Regions from separate parts of the Clavibacter zhangzhiyongii genome, predicted to be linked through region 1. Evidence: riboswitches for the same ligand, from Rfam matches in the RefSeq annotation. Region 1 holds a riboswitch; the other holds the start of a gene.

Region 1 (11,263 bases):
ACGACGTCGAGGCTGAGCACGAGCGCGAGGGTCAGGACGAGGGCCGCGGCGAGCCGGGCGACGGGGTTGACCGCGGCGAGCCCCGTGGCGCGCGCCGCGGGCCGCGTCTCGGGGAGGACCGCGCTCATCGGACGACCCGCAGCCGGGCCGGGGCGTCGGGCGCGGGGTCCAGGCGCAGCACGTCGTCGGCGAGGGCACGCACCAGGTCGGCGTCGTGCGTGACGACGAGCACGCCCACGCCCTCGCGGTCGACGAGGTCGGCGAGGAGCGCGACGAGCTCAGCCCACGTGCGCGCGTCCTGGCCGAACGTCGGCTCGTCGAGGACGAGCAGCCGCGGCGCGGTGGCGAGGGCCGTGGCGACGGACAGGCGCCGCTTCTCGCCGCCGGAGAGGGTGAAGGGGTTGGCGCGGGCGAGGCCGTCGAGGCGCAGGCGGACGAGGAGCTCGTCGACGCGGCGCGCGGTCCCGGCCTCCCCGGTGCCGACGGCGCGCGGCCCGACCTCGAGCTCGGCGCGGACCGTGGCGGCGAGGAACTGGTGCTCGGGATCCTGGAAGACCGTGCCGATGCGCGCCGCCAGCTCCCGGGACCGCCATGCGGCCGGATCCGCGGACAGCCCGTCGGCGAGCCCGGGCTCCGCGACGACGCGGCCGGACCGGGCCGGCAGCAGGCCGCCGAGCGTGAGGGCGAGCGTGCTCTTGCCGCCGCCGTTCGGGCCCGTGAGCGCGGCGACGCGGCCGGAGGCGAGCGCGACGGCCAGCCCGTCGGCGACCGCCGGCCCGCGTCCGCGGCCGATCGCGAGGTCGTCCGCGCGGACGAGCGCGGCGCCGCCGGCGGGTGCCCGCACGGGCGCCCGCGGCTCGCGTCCCGGCACCCAGACGCCGGCCGCGGCGAGGGACGCGCCCTGGTCGCGGAGGACGTCGTCGGGCACCCCGTCGGCGAGGATCCCGCCGTCGGCCCCGAGCACGACGACCCGGTCGACCAGGTCCTGCCAGACGGCGACGCGGTGCTCGATGACGACCAGCGTCGCGCCCGTCGAGGCGACGACCGCCTCCACGGCGCGACGGACCTCGCCGACGCCCTCGGGATCGAGGTTGGCGGTGGGCTCGTCGAGCAGCAGGAGCCCGGGCCGCATGGCGAGGACCCCCGCGAGGGCGAGCCGCTGCTTCTGGCCGCCCGACAGCGCCGTCGTGGAGCGGTCGAGGGCGACGTCGAGGCCGACGGCGTCGAGGGCGTGCCGCACGCGGACCCAGATCTCCTCGCGCGGGACGCCGAGGTTCTCGCAGCCGAATGCGACGTCGTCGCCGACGCGGGAGAGGATCACCTGCGCGTCGGGGTCCTGGAGCACGAGCCCCGCGCGGCCGCGGAGGGCGGCGGGATCGTGCCCGTCGATCGTCAGCGAGCCGCGGGCCTCGCCCTCGTCGTCGCCGCCGAGGACGCCGGCCAGGGCATGCAGGAGCGTGGTCTTCCCGGCGCCCGACGCGCCGAGGAGCAGCACGCGCTCCCCCGGCTCGATCACGAGGTCGACGTCGCGGACGGCCCAGGCGCTCCGGCCCGCGTGCCGCCAGCCCCAGCCGGAGGCCCGGACGGACGCGCCGCCGCCGGCCTCCGCGGTGGAGCCGGGCCCGGCGAGCGGGGCGCGGACGCCGGACGGGCGCCGGCCCGGCCGCCGCACGGTCAGACGCGGGCCGCGGTGTCGCGGCCCGAGGCGAAGCGCGACAGCGCGCCGGTGCGGGCGAGCGCCCGCGCGACCAGCCAGGAGAGGAGGCCGGCGATCAGGGCGCCCGAGACGAGCGCGGCGCCCGTGTAGACGGCGACGAACAGCGGCGCGGATCCCGGGTAGTAGGTGATGAGGTCGGTGATCGCCATCGCGAGGCCCGCGCCCATGCCCGCGAGCACGGCGACGTAGGCGCGCCAGTTCGCGTAGAGGAAGACCAGCAGCACGAGCTCGGCGCCGAGGCCTTGCGTGAGGCCGGAGAGGAGGGTGCCCACGCCCCAGACGTTGCCGACGAGCATGGAGACGAACGCGGCGAGGAGCTCGCCGTAGAGCGCGGCGCCGGGCTTGCGGATCACGATGCCCGTGAGGACTCCCGCGAACAGCCAGCCGCCGCCGGCGAGGGCCTGGAGCCCCGGCAGCAGCGGCTGGAAGAGGCCGGCCACGGGGACGGACGCCGTGTTCCAGAGGACGAAGACGAGGCCGGACGCGACGCCGAGGACGCTGGCCACGACGATGTCGATGACGCGCCAGCGGGCGCGGAGCCCCGAGCGGGGCGCGCGCGCGGCGACGTCGGACGGAGCGGAGGCGGTGGACGAGGGTGATGCGGTCATCGGACGTGCCCTTCGGTGAGGTGGAAGAGGGCACGGGTGGAGAAAGGAAACCTCCCTGCGCTGGCATGATCCAGATCAGGTTCGACGGTCGAAGACTGGGGGTCTTCCTCTCAGCCCGGCTCACCGGACTCCCGTGTTCACCGCGATCCTAGCGCGGGCCGGGAGCACGCGACGCGCCCGGACGCACGGGAGCGCGGGTGCCCGTCGGCACCCGCGCTCCGCGGTGGTCGTGCGCGCCGGTGGGCGCGGCTCGCTACTTGAGCGTCTTGATGAGCTTGACGAGGACCTTGCCCGAGATCCAGATGACGGGCGTGGCCACGGCGAGCAGCGCGATCACGTTCGGCTGGAAGCGCACCTCGCCGTCGGTGGCGATGTACGCGCCGATGGGCCAGGTGGCGCCGCCGCCCCCGCCGCCCCCCGCGACGTTGCCGTCGGAGTCGGGGAGGTCGCTGCCCCCGCCGAAGCCGTACCAGGCGAATGCCACGGGCACGATGGTCGAGCCGTCGATGTCGAGGGGGTCGCCGTAGACCGTCCCCACTCCGGCGTTCTTCACGTTCTCTGCGAGCTGTGCGACGAGGTTGGTCATGCGTCCCACCGTACCCCGTGAGCCCGCCGGGATGCGGGTCGATCCGGGTCCTCACGGTACCCTCGCCCCTGGTGCGTCGCTGCGTCGCATCCGGCCTCCCCGCCGCTGCGGCCCACGCGGATCCACCGCCTGCCCCGCCCCCGACGGACCCGCGCACGCGTGCGCCGTCGAAGGACGAGTCGACCCAACTGGAGGACCACTTGCACACCTGGCCCGGAAACCCCTATCCGCTCGGAGCGACCTTCGACGGGAGCGGCACGAACTTCGCCCTCTTCAGCGAGGCCGCCGAGTCGGTGCAGCTGTGCCTCATCGAGGAGGACGGCACCGAGACCCGCGTCGACGTCACCGAGGTCGACGCCCACGTCTGGCACTGCTACCTCCCGCACGTGCAGCCGGGTCAGCGCTACGGCTACCGGGTGACCGGGCCGTACGAGCCGGAGAACGGCCACCGGTCGAACCCCGCGAAGCTCCTGCTGGATCCCTACGCCAAGGCCACCTGCGGCGAGTTCGACTGGCACCCGTCGCTGTTCGCCTACGACTTCGGCGACCCGTCCAGCCGCAACGACGAGGACTCGGGCCCGCACATGATGCTCGGCGTCGTGGTCAACCCCTTCTTCGACTGGGACGGCGACCGCCTCCCCCGCACGCCGTACAGCGAGACCGTGGTCTACGAGGCGCACGTCAAGGGCCTCACGCAGCTGCACCCGCGGATCCCCGAGGAGCTGCGCGGCACCTACGCCGGCATCGCGCACCCCGCGGTCATCGACCACCTGCAGCACCTCGGCGTGACCGCCATCGAGCTGATGCCCGTGCACCAGTTCGTGCAGGACAACACGCTGCTGGAGAAGGGCCTCCGGAACTACTGGGGCTACAACACGATCGGGTTCTTCGCGCCGCACAACGCGTACTCGTCCACGGGCGAGCTCGGCCAGCAGGTGCAGGAGTTCAAGTCGATGGTGCGGGCGCTGCACGCGGCCGGCATCGAGGTGATCCTCGACGTGGTCTACAACCACACGGCCGAGGGCAACCACCTCGGGCCGACCCTGTCGTTCAAGGGCATCGACAACCAGGCCTACTACCGGCTCATGGAAGACGACCCGACCTACTACATGGACTACACGGGCACGGGCAACTCGCTCAACGTCCGCCACCCGCACTCGCTGCAGCTGATCATGGACTCGCTGCGCTACTGGGTGACCGAGATGCACGTCGACGGCTTCCGCTTCGACCTCGCGTCGGCGCTCGCGCGCGAGTTCTACGACGTCGACAAGCTCGCGACCTTCTTCGAGCTCGTGCAGCAGGACCCGGTGGTGTCGCAGGTCAAGCTCATCGCGGAGCCGTGGGACGTCGGCCCCGGCGGGTACCAGGTGGGCAACTTCCCGCCCCAGTGGACCGAGTGGAACGGCAAGTACCGCGACACCGTGCGCGACTTCTGGCGCGGCGAGGCGTCGTCCCTCGGGGAGTTCGCGGCGCGGATCACGGGCTCGGCCGACCTCTACGAGCACTCCGGCCGCCGCCCGGTCGCGTCGATCAACTTCATCACCGCGCACGACGGCTTCACCATCGCCGACCTGGTCTCGTACAACGAGAAGCACAACGAGGCCAACGGCGAGGACAACAACGACGGCGAGAGCCACAACCGCTCCTGGAACATGGGCGTGGAGGGGCCGACCGACGACCCGCGGATCGCCACCCTGCGCGGGCGCCAGCAGCGCAACATGCTCGCGACGATGATCCTGTCGCAGGGCGTGCCGATGATCCTGCACGGCGACGAGCTCGGCCGCACCCAGCAGGGCAACAACAACACCTACGCGCAGGACAACGAGATCAGCTGGGTGCACTGGGACCAGGCCGACCAGCCGCTCGCGGAGTTCACCGCCAGCGTGGTGCGCCTGCGCAAGGAGCACCCGACCTTCCGGCGCGGCCGCTTCTTCGACGGCCGGCCCGTGCGCCGCGGCGAGGGCGAGCCGCTGCCCGACATCGTCTGGCTCGACGCCGACGCGACGCCGATGGTCGACGACGACTGGGAGTCCGGCCTCCGGGCGATCGGCATGTTCCTCAACGGCAACGGGATCCGCGGGCGCGACCGCCGCGGCGAGGACATCTACGACACCCACTTCCTCCTCTACTTCAACGCGCACGACGAGCCGGTGTCCTTCACGCTGCCGTCGGACGAGTACGCGGACGCGTGGGAGACCGTGATCGACACCGCGGGCGTCGGAGCCGACTCGACGGCCCTCCGCGCGAGTAGCGTCGTGGATGTGGCGGCCAAGGCGCTCGTGGTGCTGCGCGCCTACACCGAGCCCGAGGTGGAGCCCGACCACTCGGTCGCGGCGAGCCTCGCCGTCCTCACCCACTCGCAGGCCGACCGGCCCGCCGCAGATCCAAGGAGCGACATCAGTTGAGAACCCCCATCTCCACCTACCGGTTCCAGGTGCGGGAGTCGTTCGACCTCGCCGCCGTCGCCGAGCAGCTGCCCTACGTGAAGGACCTCGGCGCGGACTGGGTGTACCTCAGCCCGATCCTCACGGCCGAGCCCGGATCCGACCACGGCTACGACGTCGTCGACCACTCGCAGGTCGACCCGACGCGCGGCGGGGCCGCGGGCCTGAAGGCCGTCGCCGACCGGGCGCACGAGCTGGGCATGGGCGTGCTCGTCGACATCGTCCCGAACCACGTGGGCGTCGCCACGCCCGTCGAGAGCCTGTGGTGGTGGGACCTCCTCACGCACGGCACCGCGAGCCGCTACGCGGACGCCTTCGACATCGACTGGGACTTCGGCCGCGGCAAGGTGCGGATCCCGGTGCTCGGCGACGGCGAGTCGGAGCTCGACGAGCTGCAGCTCGTCCGCGGCGACGACGGCACGGTCGAGCTCCGCTACTACGACCAGCGGTTCCCCGTCGCGCCCGGCACGGCCGAGGACGACGCGGACGCCCGCGCGGTGCACGAGCGCCAGTCCTACGAGCTCGTCAACTGGCGCCGCGCCGACGCCGAGCTCAACTACCGCCGGTTCTTCGCGGTCAACACGCTCGCGGGCATCCGCGTCGAGCTGCCGCGCGTCTTCGAGGAGTCGCACCAGGAGATCTCGCGCTGGTTCCGCGAGGGCCTCGCGGACGGCCTGCGCGTCGACCACCCGGACGGGCTGCTCGACCCCAAGGGCTACCTCGACGACCTCGCGCGGATCACGGGTGGCGCGTACGTGCTCGTGGAGAAGATCCTCGAGCCCGGCGAGACGCTGCCCACCGACTGGGCCACCGCAGGCACCACCGGGTACGACGCGCTCGCCGAGATCGACCGCGTGCTCGTCGACCCCGACGGCCAGGTCGAGCTCGACCACCTCGACGCGTCGCTCCGCGGCCTGCCGCAGGGCGAGCTCACCAGCTGGGCCGACATGATCCGCGGCACGAAGCGCGGCATCGCCGACGGGATCCTCCGCAGCGAGGTCCTCCGCCTCGAGCGCCTCGTGGAGGACGCGCCCGCGGACGCCGCCGACGCCATCGCCGAGCTGCTCGCCACCTTCCCCGTCTACCGCAGCTACCTGCCCGGCGGGATCGAGCACCTCGAGCAGGCCGCCGACGCCGCCCGCCGCAGCCGGCCCGACCTCGTCGCGACCGTCGACGCGCTCATGCCGCAGCTGTCCGACCCGACGACGCTCGTCGCCCAGCGCTTCCAGCAGACGAGCGGCATGGTGATGGCCAAGGGCGTCGAGGACACGGCGTTCTACCGCTACTCGCGCCTCGTCTCGCTCAACGAGGTCGGCGCCGACCCGTCGATCTTCGCGATCGATGTCGACGACTTCCACGCGCGCCAGCAGGAGCGCCAGCGCATCGCGCCGCACGCGATGACGACGCTCTCGACGCACGACACGAAGCGCGGCGAGGACGTGCGCGCCCGCATCGACGTGCTCTCCGAGACGCCCGAGGCCTGGCGCGACGCGCTCGGCCAGCTGCGCGAGGTCGCGCCCACCGGCGACGGCCCGTTCGAGAACCTGCTCTGGCAGACGCTCGTCGGCACCTGGCCCGCCTCGCGCGAGCGCCTGCACGCGTACGCCGAGAAGGCGTCCCGCGAGGCCGGCGACTCCACCACGTGGACCGCCCCCGACGAGGCCTTCGAGGAGCGCATGCACGCGCTCGTCGACGCGGCGTTCGACGACCCGCGCGCGCGCACGATCGTCGGCGGGCTGTACGACCGGCTCTCCGGCCCGGGCTGGTCGAACGCGCTGGCGGCGAAGGCCATCCAGCTCACCGCCCCCGGCATGCCCGACGTCTACCAGGGCAGCGAGCTGTGGGAGACGAGCCTCGTGGATCCCGACAACCGCCGCGAGGTCGACTTCGGCATGCGCCGCGCGGCCCTCGACGCCGTGCTCACGGGCGCCGAGCCCGCGATCGACGAGACCGGCGCCGCGAAGCTCCTGGTCACCGCGCGGGCGCTCCGCCTCCGCCGCGACCACCCGGAGCTGTTCACCGGCTACGAGCCCGTGCGCGCGACCGGCGACGCCGCGTCGCACGTGATCGCCTTCGACCGGGGCGGTGCGATCACGGTCGCGACCCGCCTCCCCGTCGGCCTCGAGACCGGCGGCGGGTGGGGCAGCACGTCCCTGACGCTGCCCGAGGGCGAGCTCGTCGACCACGTCAGCGGACGCCGCGTCGACGGCGGACGCGTGTCCGTCGCGGCCCTCCTCGCCGACTACCCGGTCGCGATCCTCGCGCCCGCCTCCACCGCCGCCGACATCACCCCCGGGAGCTGAGAATGACCGACGACCGCTTCGACATCTGGGCCCCGAAGGCCCGCACCCTCGCCCTGTCCGTGGGCGACGAGCGCCTGCCGCTCTCCCCCACGGGCGACGGCTGGTGGACCCTCGACGCCGAGCGCGCCGAGGCCCTCCCCTCGGGCGACCTCGACTACGGCTACCTCGTGGACGACTCCGACACCCCGCTGCCGGACCCGCGTTCGCGTCGCCAGCCCGAGGGCGTCCACGGCCGCTCGCGCACCTACGACCCGTCGTCCTTCGCGTGGACCGACCAGGCCTGGACGGGCCGCCAGCTCGCCGGCGCCGTCATCTACGAGATGCACATCGGCACCTTCACGCCCGAGGGCACGCTCGACTCCGCCATCGACCGGCTCGACCACCTGGTCGCGCTCGGCGTCGACCTCGTGGAGGTCCTGCCGGTCAACGGCTTCAACGGGACGCACAACTGGGGCTACGACGGCGTCCTCTGGTACGCCGTGCAGGAGACCTACGGCGGACCGGAGGCGTACCAGCGCTTCGTCGACGCGTGCCACGCGCGCGGCCTCGGCGTCGTGCAGGACGTCGTCTACAACCACCTCGGCCCCTCCGGCAACTACCTGCCCGAGTTCGGCCCGTACCTCCACGAGGCGTCGGCGAACACGTGGGGATCCAGCCTCAACCTCGACGGCGAGGACTCCGGTCCCGTGCGCGAGTACATCATCGACAACGCGCTCATGTGGCTCGGCGACTACCACGTCGACGCGCTGCGCCTCGACGCCGTGCACGCGCTCGTCGACCACACCGCGACGCACCTCCTCGAGGAGCTGGCGGTGCAGGTGGACGTCCTCTCCGCGCACGTCGGCCGCCCGCTCACGCTCATCGCGGAGTCCGACCTCAACGACCCGGAGCTCATCACGTCGCGCGAGGCGCACGGCTACGGGCTCGACGCGCAGTGGAGCGACGACTTCCACCACGCGGTCCACGTCGCGCTCACGGGCGAGACGACGGGCTACTACGAGGACTTCGCGTCGCTCGGGGCGCTCGCCAAGGTCATCACGCGCGGCTTCTTCCACGACGGCACCTGGTCGTCGTTCCGCGGCCGCGTGCACGGGCGTCCGCTCGACCTCGAGCGGATCCCCGCCCACCGCCTCGTGGTCGCGAACCAGAACCACGACCAGATCGGCAACCGCGCGACGGGCGACCGCCTCACCGCGACGCTCGACGAGGGCGGCCTCGCGCTGGCCGCGGTGCTCACGCTCACGTCGCCCTTCACCCCGATGCTCTTCATGGGCGAGGAGTGGGGCGCGACCACGCCGTGGCAGTTCTTCACCTCGCACCCGGAGCACGACCTCGGCGAGGCGACGGCGAAGGGCCGCATCGAGGAGTTCGCGAAGATGGGCTGGGACGAATCCGTCGTGCCGAACCCCCAGGACCTCTCGACGTTCCAGGACTCGAAGCTCGACTGGTCGGAGCTGTACGGCACCGCGGGCGGCGACTCGCAGCACGCGCGGCTGTTCGCGCTCTACTCCGAGCTGATCCGCCTGCGTCGCGCCCACCCCGACCTCACCGACCCCCGGTTCGCCGAGGTCGAGGTCGAGGTCCACGAGGAGGCGCGCCTGCTCGTCATGGACCGCGGCGAGCTGTCGATCGTCGTCAACCTGTCCGACGAGGAGCGGCGCGTGCCCGTCGTGGGCGAGCGTCCCGCGCTGCTGCTGGCGACCGCGTCCGGCGTGGCGCTCGGGGACGACGAGGTCGTCCTGCCGGCGCGCACCGCCGCGATCCTCGGCCCGGTGGCCGACTCCGCGGAGGCCCTGCTGGCCTGATCCGCGGCACCCGGGGCGGGGTCCGGCACGGCGCGCGAGCGTCCGCCGGGCCCCGCCCTTCGTCGTCGATCGTGCGTGCTAGGTTCGATCTGGCCGGGGCTGGGGGGCACGCCGACGATGTTCCCGCATGTGCAGCCAAGGGCTACAACTCCAGGGAACGGACACTCGTGCGCATTTCTGTCATCGGCTGCGGTTACCTCGGCGCCGTCCACGCGGCGAGCATGAGCCGGCTCGGCCACGAGGTCGTCGCCGTCGACGTCGACGCCGCCAAGATCGCGGCCCTGCAGTCCGGCGTGGCGCCGTTCTTCGAGCCCGGCCTGCCGGAGCTGCTCACCGAGCAGCTCGCCACGGGCCGCCTCCGCTTCACGACGGACATCGCCGAGGCCGCCGGGGCCCGCGTCCACTTCGTCGCCGTGGGGACGCCGCAGCGCCGCGGCGAGAACGCCGCCGACCTCACGTACGTCGACGCCGCGATCGACGCGCTCATCCCCCACCTCGCCGACGGCGACGTCGTCGCGGGCAAGTCCACCGTGCCCGTCGGCACCGCGCGCCGTCTCGCCGACCGCGTCCACGCGCGGGTGCCCGGCGCGATCCTCATGTGGAACCCCGAGTTCCTCCGCGAGGGCTTCGCCATCGTCGACACGCTGACGCCCGACCGCTTCGTCTACGGCCTGCCCGCGGGCGACGCCGGCGAGGCCGCCCGCGCGGCGCTCGACGAGGTCTACGCCACGGCCCTCGCCACGGGCACCGCCCGGGTCACCACCGACTACGAGACCGCCGAGCTCGTGAAGGTGTCGGCGAACGCGTTCCTCGCGACCAAGATCTCCTTCATCAACGCCATGGCCGAGGTGTGCGAGGCGACGGGCGCCGACGTCACGCAGCTCGCGGACGCCATCGGCTACGACGACCGCATCGGGCGGCGCTTCCTCAACGCCGGCATCGGCTTCGGCGGCGGCTGCCTGCCCAAGGACATCCGCGCGTTCATGGCGCGGGCCGGCGAGCTGGGCGCCGACCAGGCGCTCACGTTCCTGCGCGAGGTCGACTCCATCAACATGCGCCGCCGCGTGCGCGCGGTGGACGTGGCGCGCGAGGTGTGCGGCGGATCCCTGCTCGGCCGCAACATCGCCGTGCTGGGCCTCGCGTTCAAGCCCGAGTCCGACGACGTGCGCGACTCCCCCGCCCTCAGCATCTCCGCGCAGCTCCAGCTGCAGGGCGCGCGCGTGCTGGCGACGGATCCCTACGCCAACGAGAACTCGCGCCGCCGGTTCCCGGAGCTCACGTACGTCGACACCTGGCAGGAGGCGGCGCGCGACGCGGACGCCGTCATGGTGCTCACGGAGTGGAAGCAGTACCGCGCCATCGACCCGGCCGAGCTGAAGGCCGTCGTGGCCACGCCCGTGATCGTCGACGGCCGCAACTGCCTCGATCCCGTCGCCTGGCGCGCCGCCGGGTGGCGCTACCGGGGCATGGGCCGGCCGTAGCCGCGCCGGTCGAGGAGCGCGGCGCCGGCGACGACCGTCAGCGCGGCGTGGTGGCGGCGAGGCCGAAGATCGCGCCGCCCGCGACGACGATCGAGAGGACGACGGCGACGGGGATGAGCAGCAGCAGTCCGTTGAGGACGAGGCCGGTGATGGCGAAGCCGCGACCGGCCGGCTCCCGGCGGATGCCGACGATGCCGAAGACCAGCCCGATGAGCGGGCAGAGGAACGTCCAGAAGAAGAGGACCGAGACGAGCCCCAGGATCATCGACGTGAGGCTCATGCCCTTCGGCGGAGCGGCGGCGTAGACGGGCTGACCCCA
Region 2 (11,263 bases), 810 kb from region 1:
ACGCGCAGGCGTCGGTGGAGGACGCGGTGATCGAGTCGGGGCGGATCGACGGGGCGAGCGAGCTGCGGATCTTCCACACGCTCGCGCTGCGCTCCATGACGCCCGCGCTCGTGACGGTGTTCCTCTTCCAGCTCGTCGGCATCTGGAACAACTACTTCCTGCCGCTGATCATGCTGGCCGACGACAAGCTCTACCCGATCACGCTCGGCCTCAACAACTGGCGGAGCCAGGTCGACCGGCTGCCGGAGTTCTACCAGCTCACCACCGGAGGGGTGCTCGTCTCGATCATCCCGCTCATCGCCGCGATGATCGTGCTGCAGCGGTTCTGGCGGGGCGGCCTGACGGACGGGGCGGTCAAGGGCTGATCCGCCCGCGCACGGATCCCGGACGGCCGGGCAGGGCGACCTGCCCGGCCGTCCGCGCATTCGGCGCGGCGCCCCCCGACCCACGATGATGGATGCGCGGCACGTCGCCGCCCCCGCCCACGCGCAAGGAAGCCCATGACGCACGCCCTCCCCTACTTCGAGGACTTCGCCCCCACGACGGGCCCGGCCCGCCGTCCCCGTTCCTGCCTGCACTCCGACGCCCCGCGCATCGTGCTGAACGGCGACTGGCGTTTCCGCCTCACCCCCACGCCCCGCGGCCTCTCCGACGAGATGGCCGACCCGGCGTTCGACGACTCCGGCTGGGACGAGATCCCCGTGCCGAGCCACTGGGTGCTCGGCCAGGACGGCCGGTTCGGCCTCCCCGCCTACACGAACGTGCAGTACCCGTTCCCCGTCGAGCCGCCCTTCGTGCCGGACGAGAACCCCACGGGCGACTACCGCGTCGAGATCGACGTGCCCACCGACTGGCAGTCGCTCGAGCGCGTCGTGCTCCGCTTCGAGGGCGTCGAGTCCGCCTTCAAGGTGTGGCTGAACGGCCACGCGGTCGGCACCGCGATGGGCTCGCGCCTCTCGCACGAGTTCGACGTGACGCCGTGGCTCGAGCCCGGCACCAACGTGCTCGCCGTGCGCGTGCACCAGTGGTCGATCGGCAGCTACCTCGAGGACCAGGACCAGTGGTGGATGCCCGGCATCTTCCGCGACGTCACCCTCCTCGGCCGCCCCGAGGGCGGCATCGACGACGCGTGGACCCGCGCCGAGTACGACCACGAGACGGGCGCGGGCACCGTGCACGTCGAGGTCGACGCGGAGCCCGCCGCCTTCCCCGTCACGTTCGAGGTGGAGGACCTCGGGATCCACGTCACCTGGGACACGCCCGCCGACGTCGCACCCGTCCACGTCGCGCACGTCGAGCCGTGGAGCGCCGAGAGCCCCACGCAGTACCAGGGCTTCCTCCGCACCAACGTCGAGGCGCTGTCCGTCCGGCTCGGCTTCCGCACCGTGCGCATCGAGGGCGACCGGTTCCTCGTCAACGGCCGCCGCGTCGTCTTCCACGGCGTCAACCGCCACGAGGCCCACCCCGAGCGCGGCCGCGTCTTCGACGAGGAGCACGCGCGCGCCGACATGCTGCTGATGAAGCAGCACAACGTCAACGCGATCCGCACCAGCCACTACCCGCCGCACCCCCGCGTCCTCGACCTCGCTGACGAGCTCGGCTTCTGGGTCATCGACGAGTGCGACCTCGAGACGCACGGCTTCGAGTTCGGCGGCTGGGTCGGCAACCCCAGCGACGACCCGCGCTTCGCCGACCACTACCTCGACCGCATCGAGCGCACCGTCGAGCGCGACAAGAACCACCCCTCGATCGTCATGTGGTCCCTCGGCAACGAGGCGGGCACGGGCCGCAACCTCGCCGCCATGTCGGCGTGGGTGCACCGCCGCGACCCGGGCCGCCCCGTGCACTACGAGGGCGACTACACGGGCGAGTACACCGACGTCTACTCGCGCATGTACTCGAACCTGCAGGAGACCGAGTCCATCGGCAGCGACGTGATCCCGGGCGACCTGCTCGGCTGCTCGCCCGCCGAGGGCATGCGCCAGCGCACCAAGCCCTTCATCCTGTGCGAGTACGTGCACGCGATGGGCAACGGCCCCGGCCAGATCGGCGAGTACGAGGACCTCGTGCTGCGGTACCCGCGCCTCCACGGCGGCTTCGTGTGGGAGTGGCGCGACCACGGCATCCTCACCGAGACCGCGGACGGCGAGGCGTTCTACGCCTACGGCGGCGACTTCGGCGAGGTCGTGCACGACGGCAACTTCGTGATGGACGGCATGGTCCTCCCCGACGACACCCCCACGCCCGGCCTCGCCGAGTACAAGGCCGTCGTGCAGCCGATCGCGTTCCGGCTCGAGCGCGACGGCGGATCCGCGTCCCTCGTCGTCGAGAGCCGCTACCACTCGGTCTCCACCGCGCACGCGAGCCTCGTCTGGGTGCTCGCGGTCGACGGCGACGACATCGCGACCGGCGTCCTCGACGCCGAGCCCGTCGCGGCCGGCGCCACCGTGCGGATCCCGCTGCCCGCCGATGCGCTCGACGCGGGCGACCTCGCGGGCGACGGCACCGCGGGCCCCGCGCCCGAGGTGTGGCTCACGGTGCAGGCCATCCTCCGCGACGACGAGCCGTGGGCCGAAGCCGGCCACGTGGTCGCCGTCGAGCAGTTCGACCTGACGCCCGCGGCCCGTCCCGCCGTGCCGGCCCGCTGGGTCGACGCCGACGAGGACGTGCTGCCCGACGCCGGTGCCACGCGCCTCACCCTCGGCGACGGCGAGTTCAACCTCGCCACCGGCCGCCTCGTGCGGCTCGGCGGCCTCGAGGTCGACGGCCCGCGCCTCGAGCTCTGGCGCGCCCCCACCGACAACGACCGCAGCGACAGCAGCGGCTCCTACGAGCTGGCGGATCCGCGCCTCACCTTCGGGAAGGGCGTCCCCGGCCCGTCGAGCGAGGCGCGGTGGCGCGGCGCGGGCCTCGACCGGCTGACCCACCGGGTCCGCTCGGTGCAGGTCGGCTCCGGCACGCTCACGGTCGTCGTGCGCACGAGCGCGGCGCAGTCCTTCGACTCGGTCGACACGACGTACTGCTGGACCGAGGGCGCCGACGGCGACCTGGACCTGCGCGTCGACATCGTGCCGAGCGCCGGCTGGGCGATCACGTGGCCGCGCGTCGGGATCCGCATCGACCTCCCCGCGAGCGTCACCAACGCGGAGTGGTTCGGCACCGGGCCCTTCGAGTCGTACCCCGACTCGCGCCGCGCCGCGCTCGTCGGACGGTTCTCCTCGCTCGTCGACGACCTGGGCGCCGTGTACTCGCGGCCGCAGGAGACGGGCCACCGGAGCGACCTGCGCGAGCTCGAGCTCGGCACCTTCGACGGCGAGCAGGGCATCGTGATCGCGGCCCGCCCCGACACCGCGGGCCGCCGCCCCGGCTTCACGGCCTCGCGGCACACGCCGCAGGAGCTCGACCGCGCGGCGCACCCGCACGAGCTGCCCGCGAGCGAGGCGGTGCACCTCTACATCGACGCCGCGCAGCACGGGCTCGGCTCGCGCGCGTGCGGCCTCGACGTGCTGCCCGAGCACCAGCTCTGGCCGTCCGCGAGGACGCTCGAGCTCACCATCCGCAGCCGCTGACGACCGCGGCGGCGGACCTCCCGGGGTCCGCCGCCGCATCCGACGCGGCCCGGCCGCACGACACGCTCGCCCTCCGGCCGGAGGGCGGGCAAGCTGGAGACGACGGCGTCCGACGGCGGGCGCGAGGAGGACCAATGACCGACACCATCGAGCAGGGCACCGCGGGCACCAACTGGGCCGGCAACTACGCGTACACGGCCCGGACGGTCCACGCGCCGACGACCGTCGAGGAGCTGCGCGCCATCGTGCGCGACGCGCCCCGCATCCGCGTGCTCGGATCGCGCCACTCGTTCAACGACATCGCCGACTCGGACGTGCTGGTCTCGCTCGCCGAGCTGCCCGCCGACCTCGTGGTCGACCGCGACGCGAGCACCGTCACGTTCTCGGCCGGCCTCGCCTACGGGAAGCTCGCGGAGCTGCTCGGCGAGGAGGGCCTCGCGATCCACAACCTCGCGTCGCTGCCGCACATCTCGGTCGCGGGCGCGATCGCCACGGCGACCCACGGATCCGGCATCGGCAACGGCAACCTCGGCACCGCCGTCGCGGCCCTCGAGCTGATCACGGCCGACGGCGAGACCGTCACGTACCGCCGCGGCGACGACGACTTCGACGGCGTCGTGGTGGGCCTCGGCGCGCTCGGCGTGGTCACGCGCGTGACCCTCGACGTCGAGCCCTCGTACCTCGTGCGCCAGCGCGTCTTCGAGGGCCTCAGCTGGGACGCGTTCGACGCGAACCTCGAGGACGTCTTCGGCGGCGCCTACAGCGTCAGCGTCTTCACGCGCTTCGGCGAGACCACCGACCAGGTGTGGCTGAAGAGCCGCGTGCAGCTCGACGTCGACGGCCAGCCCGAGGACGAGGTCGTCATGGAGGACTACTTCGGCGCTCCCGCCGCCACCGAGGAGCGCCACCCGATCCTCGGCATCGATCCGGTGAACAGCACCTCGCAGCTCGGGGTCGTCGGCCTCTGGTCCGACCGCCTCTCGCACTTCAAGATGGGCTTCACGCCGAGCGACGGCGAGGAGATCCAGTCGGAGTTCCACGTCCCGCTCGACCGCGCCGTCGAGGCCGTGCAGGCGCTGCGCGCGATGGGCGACCGGATCCGCCCGATCCTCCTCGTCTGCGAGCTGCGCGCCGTCGCCGAGGACCGGCTGTGGCTGAGCCCGCAGCACGGCCAGGCGACCATCGGCCTGCACTTCACGTGGAAGCGCGACCAGGCGGCCGTCGAGGCGCTGCTCGTGGAGCTGGAGGCGGCCATCCGCCCGTTCGGCGCGCGACCGCACTGGGGCAAGGTCTTCACCGCGACCGCGGCCGACATCGCGCCGCTCTACCCGCGCTCGGGTGACTTCCTCGCCCTGGCGGAGCGCCTGGACCCGACGCACAAGTTCCGGAACGCGTGGTTCGAGCGCTCGCTCCTCGGCTGATCGCCATCCCGCTCTGATCGGCACCTGGCCCGGGATCCCCGCGGCCGGAGGCATGTCCTCCGGCCGGGGGGATCCCGGGTCGGCGTCGTGTTCGGCGCGTAGGGTGAGCAGCATGGCGCCCGAGACCTCCTCCTACGTACCTGCCCCCGGGCGGATCACGATGTTCTCCACCACCTGGTGCGGCTACTGCCGCCGGCTGAAGTCGCAGCTCGATCGGGCCGGCATCGGCTACGACGAGGTGGACATCGAGCAGGTGCCCGGCACCGCCGAGCTGGTCGAGGCCATCAACGGCGGCAACCAGACCGTCCCCACGGTCCTCTTCCCCGACGGCTCGTCCGCCACCAACCCGTCGCTCGCCGACGTGACCGCGAAGGTGGCCTGAGCCATGCAGCACCACGACCTCAGCGAGATCCCCGACTTCCTCGCCGCCTGGATGCGCGAGCAGCGCTGGTTCGCCTCGAAGGGCACCGAGCCCCGCCTCGAGCGCATCGGCGGCTGGAGCTTCAGCGACGAGGGCTGGTTCGCCCGCATCGAGACGCACCTGATCATCGACCACGGCAGCGCGAAGCCCGTCCTGTACCAGGTGCCGCTCACCTATCGGCAGGCGCCGCTGGAGGAGCTGAAGCCCTTCCACATCGGCACCACGGTCGAGGACGACGGCGTCGAGCTGCACGTCTACGACGGCCCGCACGACCCCGCGTACGCGTGGGCGCTCATCCGCACGATCCTCGACGACCGCGAGGCCGACGTCGACGAGACCTCGCTCGGCGCGACCGCCCGCGGCCAGCGCCAGCCGGGCGTGGAGATCGCGACCGTCGTCGGATCCCACGTGCTCTCGGGCGAGCAGTCGAACACGTCGATCATCTACGACATGGTCTCGGCCGACGGCCAGGCCATCAACCCGATGATCGTCAAGGTCTTCCGCGCGCTGCACCACGGCGAGAACCCCGACGTCGTGCTCCAGTCCGCCATCGCGGGCGCCGGATCCCGGCTCGTGCCGCAGACCATGGGCAGCGTGCTGGCCCAGTGGAGCGACTCCGGCCGCGAGGAGGGACGCGCCGTCGGGCACGTCGCCTTCGCGCAGGAGTTCCTGCCCGGCGTCACCGACGCGTGGCGCGTCGCGCTCCGCGCCGCCGAGGCCGACGAGGACTTCCAGGCGCAGGCTCGCGCGCTCGGCGAGGCGACCGCCGACGTGCACGCCACGCTCGCCGCCGCGCTGCCCACCGTCGAGGCGACCCCCGAGGTCATCGAGGGCATCATGGTCAGCTTCCGCCGCCGACACGCGACGGCCGAGCGCGAGGTCCCCGAGATCGCCGCCTTCCACGACGCCATCGCGAGCGTGTACGACGCCGCCGAGAAGGGCGAGTGGCCGAAGCTGCAGCGCATCCACGGCGACTACCACCTCGGCCAGGTGCTCTCGGTGCCGAACCGCGGCTGGGTCCTCCTCGACTTCGAGGGCGAGCCGCTCCGGCCCATGCACGAGCGCTCGCTGCCCGACGTCACGCTCCGCGACGTCGCGGGCATGCTCCGCTCGTTCGACTACGTCGCCGGCTCCTACGCGCTCGCGCACCCCGGCAAGTCCGCCGCCGCGTGGGCGTCCGCCGCCCGCCGCGCGTTCGTCGACGGCTACATCGCCCGCTCCGGCACCGACCTCCGCGCGAACCGGGCCCTGCTCGACGCGTTCGAGATCGACAAGGCCGTGTACGAGGCGATCTACGAGGTCCGCAACCGTCCCGGCTGGCTGTCGATCCCGCTGCAGGCCGTCGCGCGCCTCGCGACCCGCTCGAGCACGCTCGGCGCGGCGACCACGCCGGGCGCGACGGGACCGCGCGAGGCGGGGCCGATCAGCTCCTGATCCGCGAGGACGGCCGGGGGCCGGTCGTCGCCCGTCGGTAGGCTGGCGGGATGACCGACCCCGCCATCCCGGCCGTCTCCTCCCCCGCATCCGAGTCCTCCTCCACCCCGCCCGTCGCGGATCAGCGCCCCGTCGAGCGCACGTTCCACGGCGACACGTTCGTCGACCGGTACGAGTGGCTGCGCGACAAGGACGACGCCGACGTCATCGCGTACCTCGAGGCCGAGAACGCGTACACGGACGGCAGGACCGCGCACCTGGAGCCGCTGCGCGAGGCGATCTTCACGGAGATCAAGGACCGCACGCAGGAGACCGACCTCTCGGTCCCCGTCCGCGAGGGCGACTGGTGGTACTACGCCCGCACGGTCGAGGGGTCGCAGTACGCGATCCGCTGCCGCCGTCCCGTCGCCGGCCCCGACGACTGGACCCCGCCCGCGATCGAGCCCGCGGCCGACGGCGCCGCCGTCCCCGGCGAGCAGGTGCTCCTCGACTCCAACGTCGAGGCCGACGGCCACGAGTTCTTCTCGCTCGGCGCGTTCGAGGTCAGCCCCGACGGATCGCTCCTCGCGTACTCGACCGACGTCGAGGGCGACGAGCGCTTCACGCTGCGGATCCGCGACCTCGCCACGGGCGAGGACCTCGCCGACGAGATCCCCGGCACGAGCCACGGCGCCACCTTCTCGGCGCACGGCGACCACCTCTTCTACGTGACGGTCGACGACGCCTGGCGCCCCGACACCGTGTGGCGCCACCGCGTCGGCACGCCCGCCGCGCAGGACGTCAAGGTGTTCACCGAGCCCGACGAGAGCTACTTCGTGGGCTTCGGCATGACCCGCAGCCGCCAGTACCTCGTGATCGAGGTGGGCTCGAAGATCACGACCGAGGTGCTCCTGCTCGACGCCGGCGATGCCACGGGCGCGTTCCGCCCCGTCTGGCCGCGCCGCCACGGCGTGGAGTACGACGTCGACCACGCGGTCATCGACGGCAGCGACCGGCTCCTCATCCTGCACAACGACGGCGCCACCAACTTCGAGCTCATCGACGTGCCCGCCGACGACCCCACTTCCACCACCGACCGCCAGGTCGTCATCCCCCACGACGACGAGGTGCGCCTCGAGGACGCCAGCGCGTTCGCCGACCACCTCGTCATCTCCTACCGCCGCGAGGGCCTCACCCGGGTCGGCGTGATCCCCTTCGACCGCGTCCTCGACGGCGGGCAGCTGCACGAGATCGCGTTCGACGAGCCGATCTACACGGTCGGCACGGCGGGCAACCCCGAGTTCGCGCAGCCCACCGTGCGCCTCGGGTACACGAGCCTCGCGACACCGGCCACCACCTACGACTACGTGCTCGCCACCCGCGAGCTCCGCCTCCTCAAGCAGCAGCCCGTGCGCGGCGGCTACGACCCGGACGACTACGTGCAGACCCGCGAGTGGGCGACCGCGGAGGACGGCACCGAGATCCCGCTGTCGGTGGTCTACAAGCGCGGCCTCGTGCACCCCGGCACGCCCGCACCGCTCCTGCTGTACGGCTACGGCTCGTACGAGGCGAGCATCGACCCGTCGTTCTCCATCGCGCGGCTGTCGCTGCTCGACCGGGGCATGGCGTTCGTCATCGCGCACGTGCGCGGCGGCGGCGAGATGGGCCGCCGCTGGTACGACGAGGGCAAGACGCTCACGAAGCGCAACACCTTCACCGACTTCGTGGCGGCGGCCGACCACCTCATCGCGCGCGGGTGGACGAGCCCCGACCGCCTCGTCGCCGAGGGCCGGAGCGCCGGCGGGCTGCTGATGGGCGCGGTCGCGAACATCGCGCCCGACCGCTTCGCGGGGATCCTCGCGGGCGTGCCGTTCGTGGACGCGCTCACGAGCATCCTCGACCCGTCGCTGCCGCTCACCGTGATCGAGTGGGACGAGTGGGGCGACCCGCTGCACGACGCCGAGGTCTACGCGTACATGAAGTCGTACACGCCGTACGAGAACGTGCGCGAGGGCGTGGAGTACCCGCGGATCCTCGCGGTCACGAGCCTCAACGACACCCGCGTCCTCTACGTCGAGCCCGCCAAGTGGACCGCCCGCCTCCGCGAGGTCGGCGCCCCCGTGCTGCTGCGCACCGAGATGCAGGCCGGCCACGGCGGCAAGTCGGGCCGCTACGACGCGTGGCGCGAGCGCGCCTCCGACTACGCGTGGGTGCTCGACGTGGCGGGGCTCGCCTGAGGCGGGTCTCCGCGATGCCGTCATCGCGATCCTCGGGTGTGACCTCCGCCGTGATCCCCGCCGTGCTCATCGCCGCCGGCATGACGGCAGCGGTGACGGCGGGCCTCGGCTACCTCACCCGCTTCTCGATGTTCGACGCCCTCTACGGGGAGATCGACACGTCGCTGTACCTGCGGATCACGGCCATGACGTCGGTGGAGATGACGGCGATCCTGCTCGGCCTCGCCTCCGCCCTGATCGGCCTCGTCGTCGCGGTCACGCGGGCCGTCGGCCTACGCCGTCCGCGAGCGCGTCAGGCCAGACGCGGAGGCGACCGCCGGGAGTAGGTGCGCTCGCCCGCTGCCCCTAGGGTGGATCCCTGACACGGGGTGCCCACGAGGGCTGAGATGAGACCCGTCGCACCTGATCCGGTTAGCACCGGCGGAGGGATGTCATCATGAGCGCTGCGCGCCCGTCCATCGACGAGATCACGGGGACGGGGAACGCCTCGGCGGACCTCCTCCACCGGCTGCGGGAGCGCACGCCGCTCGTGCAGTGCATCACCAACGCGGTCGTCACCGGCTTCACCGCGAACGTCCTCCTCGCGCTGGGCGCCGCGCCCGCGATGACGGACGTGCCGACCGAGGCGGGGCCGTTCGCGCGCATCGCGTCGGGCGTGCTCCTGAACCTCGGCACGCCGCACGCCGAGCAGCGCGAGGCCGCCGTCGAGGCCGCCCACGCGGCGCGCGAGGCGGGGACGCCGTGGGTGCTGGATCCGGTCGCCGTCGGCGCCCTGCCGGTGCGGACCCGGCTCGCGCACGAGCTCGTGGCGCTGTCGCCGACGATCGTGCGCGGCAACGCGTCGGAGATCATCGCGCTCGCGACCGGCGGGGCGGGCGGCCGCGGGGTCGACGCGACCGACGAGGTGGAGGCGGCGCTCGACGCAGCCAAGCTCCTCGCGCGCACCTACGGCACGGTCGTCGCGGTGTCGGGACCGGTCGACCACATCACGGACGGGACGCGGACGGTGCGCGTGCACACGGGCGACGCGCTCCTCACCAAGGTCACGGGCGGCGGCTGCGCGCTCGGCGCCGTGATGGCGGCGTTCGCCTCGACGGACCCGGATCCGCTGCGGGCCGCCGTCGCCGCGACGAGCGTCTACACGATCGCCGCGGAGATCGCCGCCGAGGGCGCCCGCGGGCCGGGGTCCTTCGCCGTCGCGCTGCTCGACGCGCTCGACGCCGTCATGCCCGAGCTCGTCGCCCGGCGCGAGCGCCTCTCGTGACCGCGCTGGACCTCTCCGTCTACCTCGTCACCGACCCGGCCCTGTGCGGCGAGCGCGGCGTGCCCGCGGTCGTCGCGGCGGCGGTCGCGGGCGGGGCGACGGCCGTGCAGATCCGCGACAAGCACGCGAGCGCGGCCGACCTGCTGGCGACCGTGACGGCCGCCGCCGACGCCATCGACGCGCACGCGTCCGCGCACCCGGACGCGGCCCGCCCGCTGCTCGTCGTCGACGACCGCGTGGACGTCGTCCTCGCGGCCCTCGCCCGCGGTGCCCGCGTCGACGGCGTGCACGTCGGCCAGTCCGACGTGCCGGCCGCCCTCGTCCGCGGGATGCTCGACGCCGCGAGCCCCGACCGCCGCCTCGTCGTGGGCCTCACCGCGAACACGCCCGCGCACGTCGAGGCCGTGCGCGCGCTGCCCGCGGGCACGGTCGACTACCTCGGCGTCGGCGTGATCCGCCCCACCAGCACCAAGCCCGACCACCCGGCGCCGCTCGGGCACGACGGCTTCGGGATCATCGCGGGCCTCTCCCCCGTGCCGTGCGTCGCGATCGGCGGCGTGGACGTGGACGACGTGGACGCCGTCGCGGCGGCCGGCGGCGCGGGCACGGCCGTCGTGTCGGCGATCTGCGCGGCGGAGGACCCGGAGGCGGCGGCGCGCGAGCTCGCGGCGGCGTGGGCGCGGGTGCGCGCGGCCGGGGCGACGGGCACGCGCTCGGGCGCCGCGGATGCGGTCGACGCGAACGCCCGTGAGGAGAGCACGCCACCCGCGGCCGCGGACCCCACGCGCGTCCCCCGCGTCCTCAGCATCGCGGGCACGGATCCGACCGGAGGCGCGGGCATCCAGGCCGACCTCAAGTCCATCGCGGCGAACGGCGGCTACGGCATGGCCGTGGTCACGGCGCTCGTGGCGCAGAACACGATGGGCGTGCGGGAGATC

What was found. Region 1 has a riboswitch for thiamine pyrophosphate ahead of H9X71_RS06825 (ECF transporter S component). Riboswitches for the same ligand answer to the same signal wherever they lie in the genome.
Region 2: another riboswitch for thiamine pyrophosphate. It lies ahead of thiM (hydroxyethylthiazole kinase); the one in region 1 lies ahead of H9X71_RS06825 (ECF transporter S component).

What each region holds. Positions count from the first base shown of each region.
Region 1 covers NZ_CP061274.1:1,422,673-1,433,935, reverse strand. The annotation lists gene H9X71_RS06835 (energy-coupling factor transporter transmembrane component T family protein) at 1-128, opposite strand, end outside; gene H9X71_RS06830 (ABC transporter ATP-binding protein) at 125-1,672, opposite strand; gene H9X71_RS06825 (ECF transporter S component) at 1,675-2,325, opposite strand; TPP riboswitch at 2,360-2,470, opposite strand; gene H9X71_RS06820 (hypothetical protein) at 2,579-2,911, opposite strand; gene glgX (glycogen debranching protein GlgX) at 3,112-5,316, shown strand; gene treY (malto-oligosyltrehalose synthase) at 5,313-7,658, shown strand; gene treZ (malto-oligosyltrehalose trehalohydrolase) at 7,661-9,463, shown strand; gene H9X71_RS06800 (UDP-glucose dehydrogenase family protein) at 9,631-10,944, shown strand; gene H9X71_RS06795 (hypothetical protein) at 10,982-11,263, opposite strand, start outside.
Region 2 covers NZ_CP061274.1:2,233,095-2,244,357, forward strand. The annotation lists gene H9X71_RS10605 (carbohydrate ABC transporter permease) at 1-365, shown strand, start outside; gene H9X71_RS10610 (glycoside hydrolase family 2 TIM barrel-domain containing protein) at 501-3,569, shown strand; gene H9X71_RS10615 (D-arabinono-1,4-lactone oxidase) at 3,704-4,990, shown strand; gene H9X71_RS10620 (mycoredoxin) at 5,103-5,372, shown strand; gene H9X71_RS10625 (maltokinase N-terminal cap-like domain-containing protein) at 5,376-6,845, shown strand; gene H9X71_RS10630 (S9 family peptidase) at 6,896-9,061, shown strand; gene H9X71_RS10635 (hypothetical protein) at 9,100-9,387, shown strand; TPP riboswitch at 9,416-9,507, shown strand; gene thiM (hydroxyethylthiazole kinase) at 9,498-10,325, shown strand; gene H9X71_RS10645 (bifunctional hydroxymethylpyrimidine kinase/phosphomethylpyrimidine kinase) at 10,322-11,263, shown strand, end outside.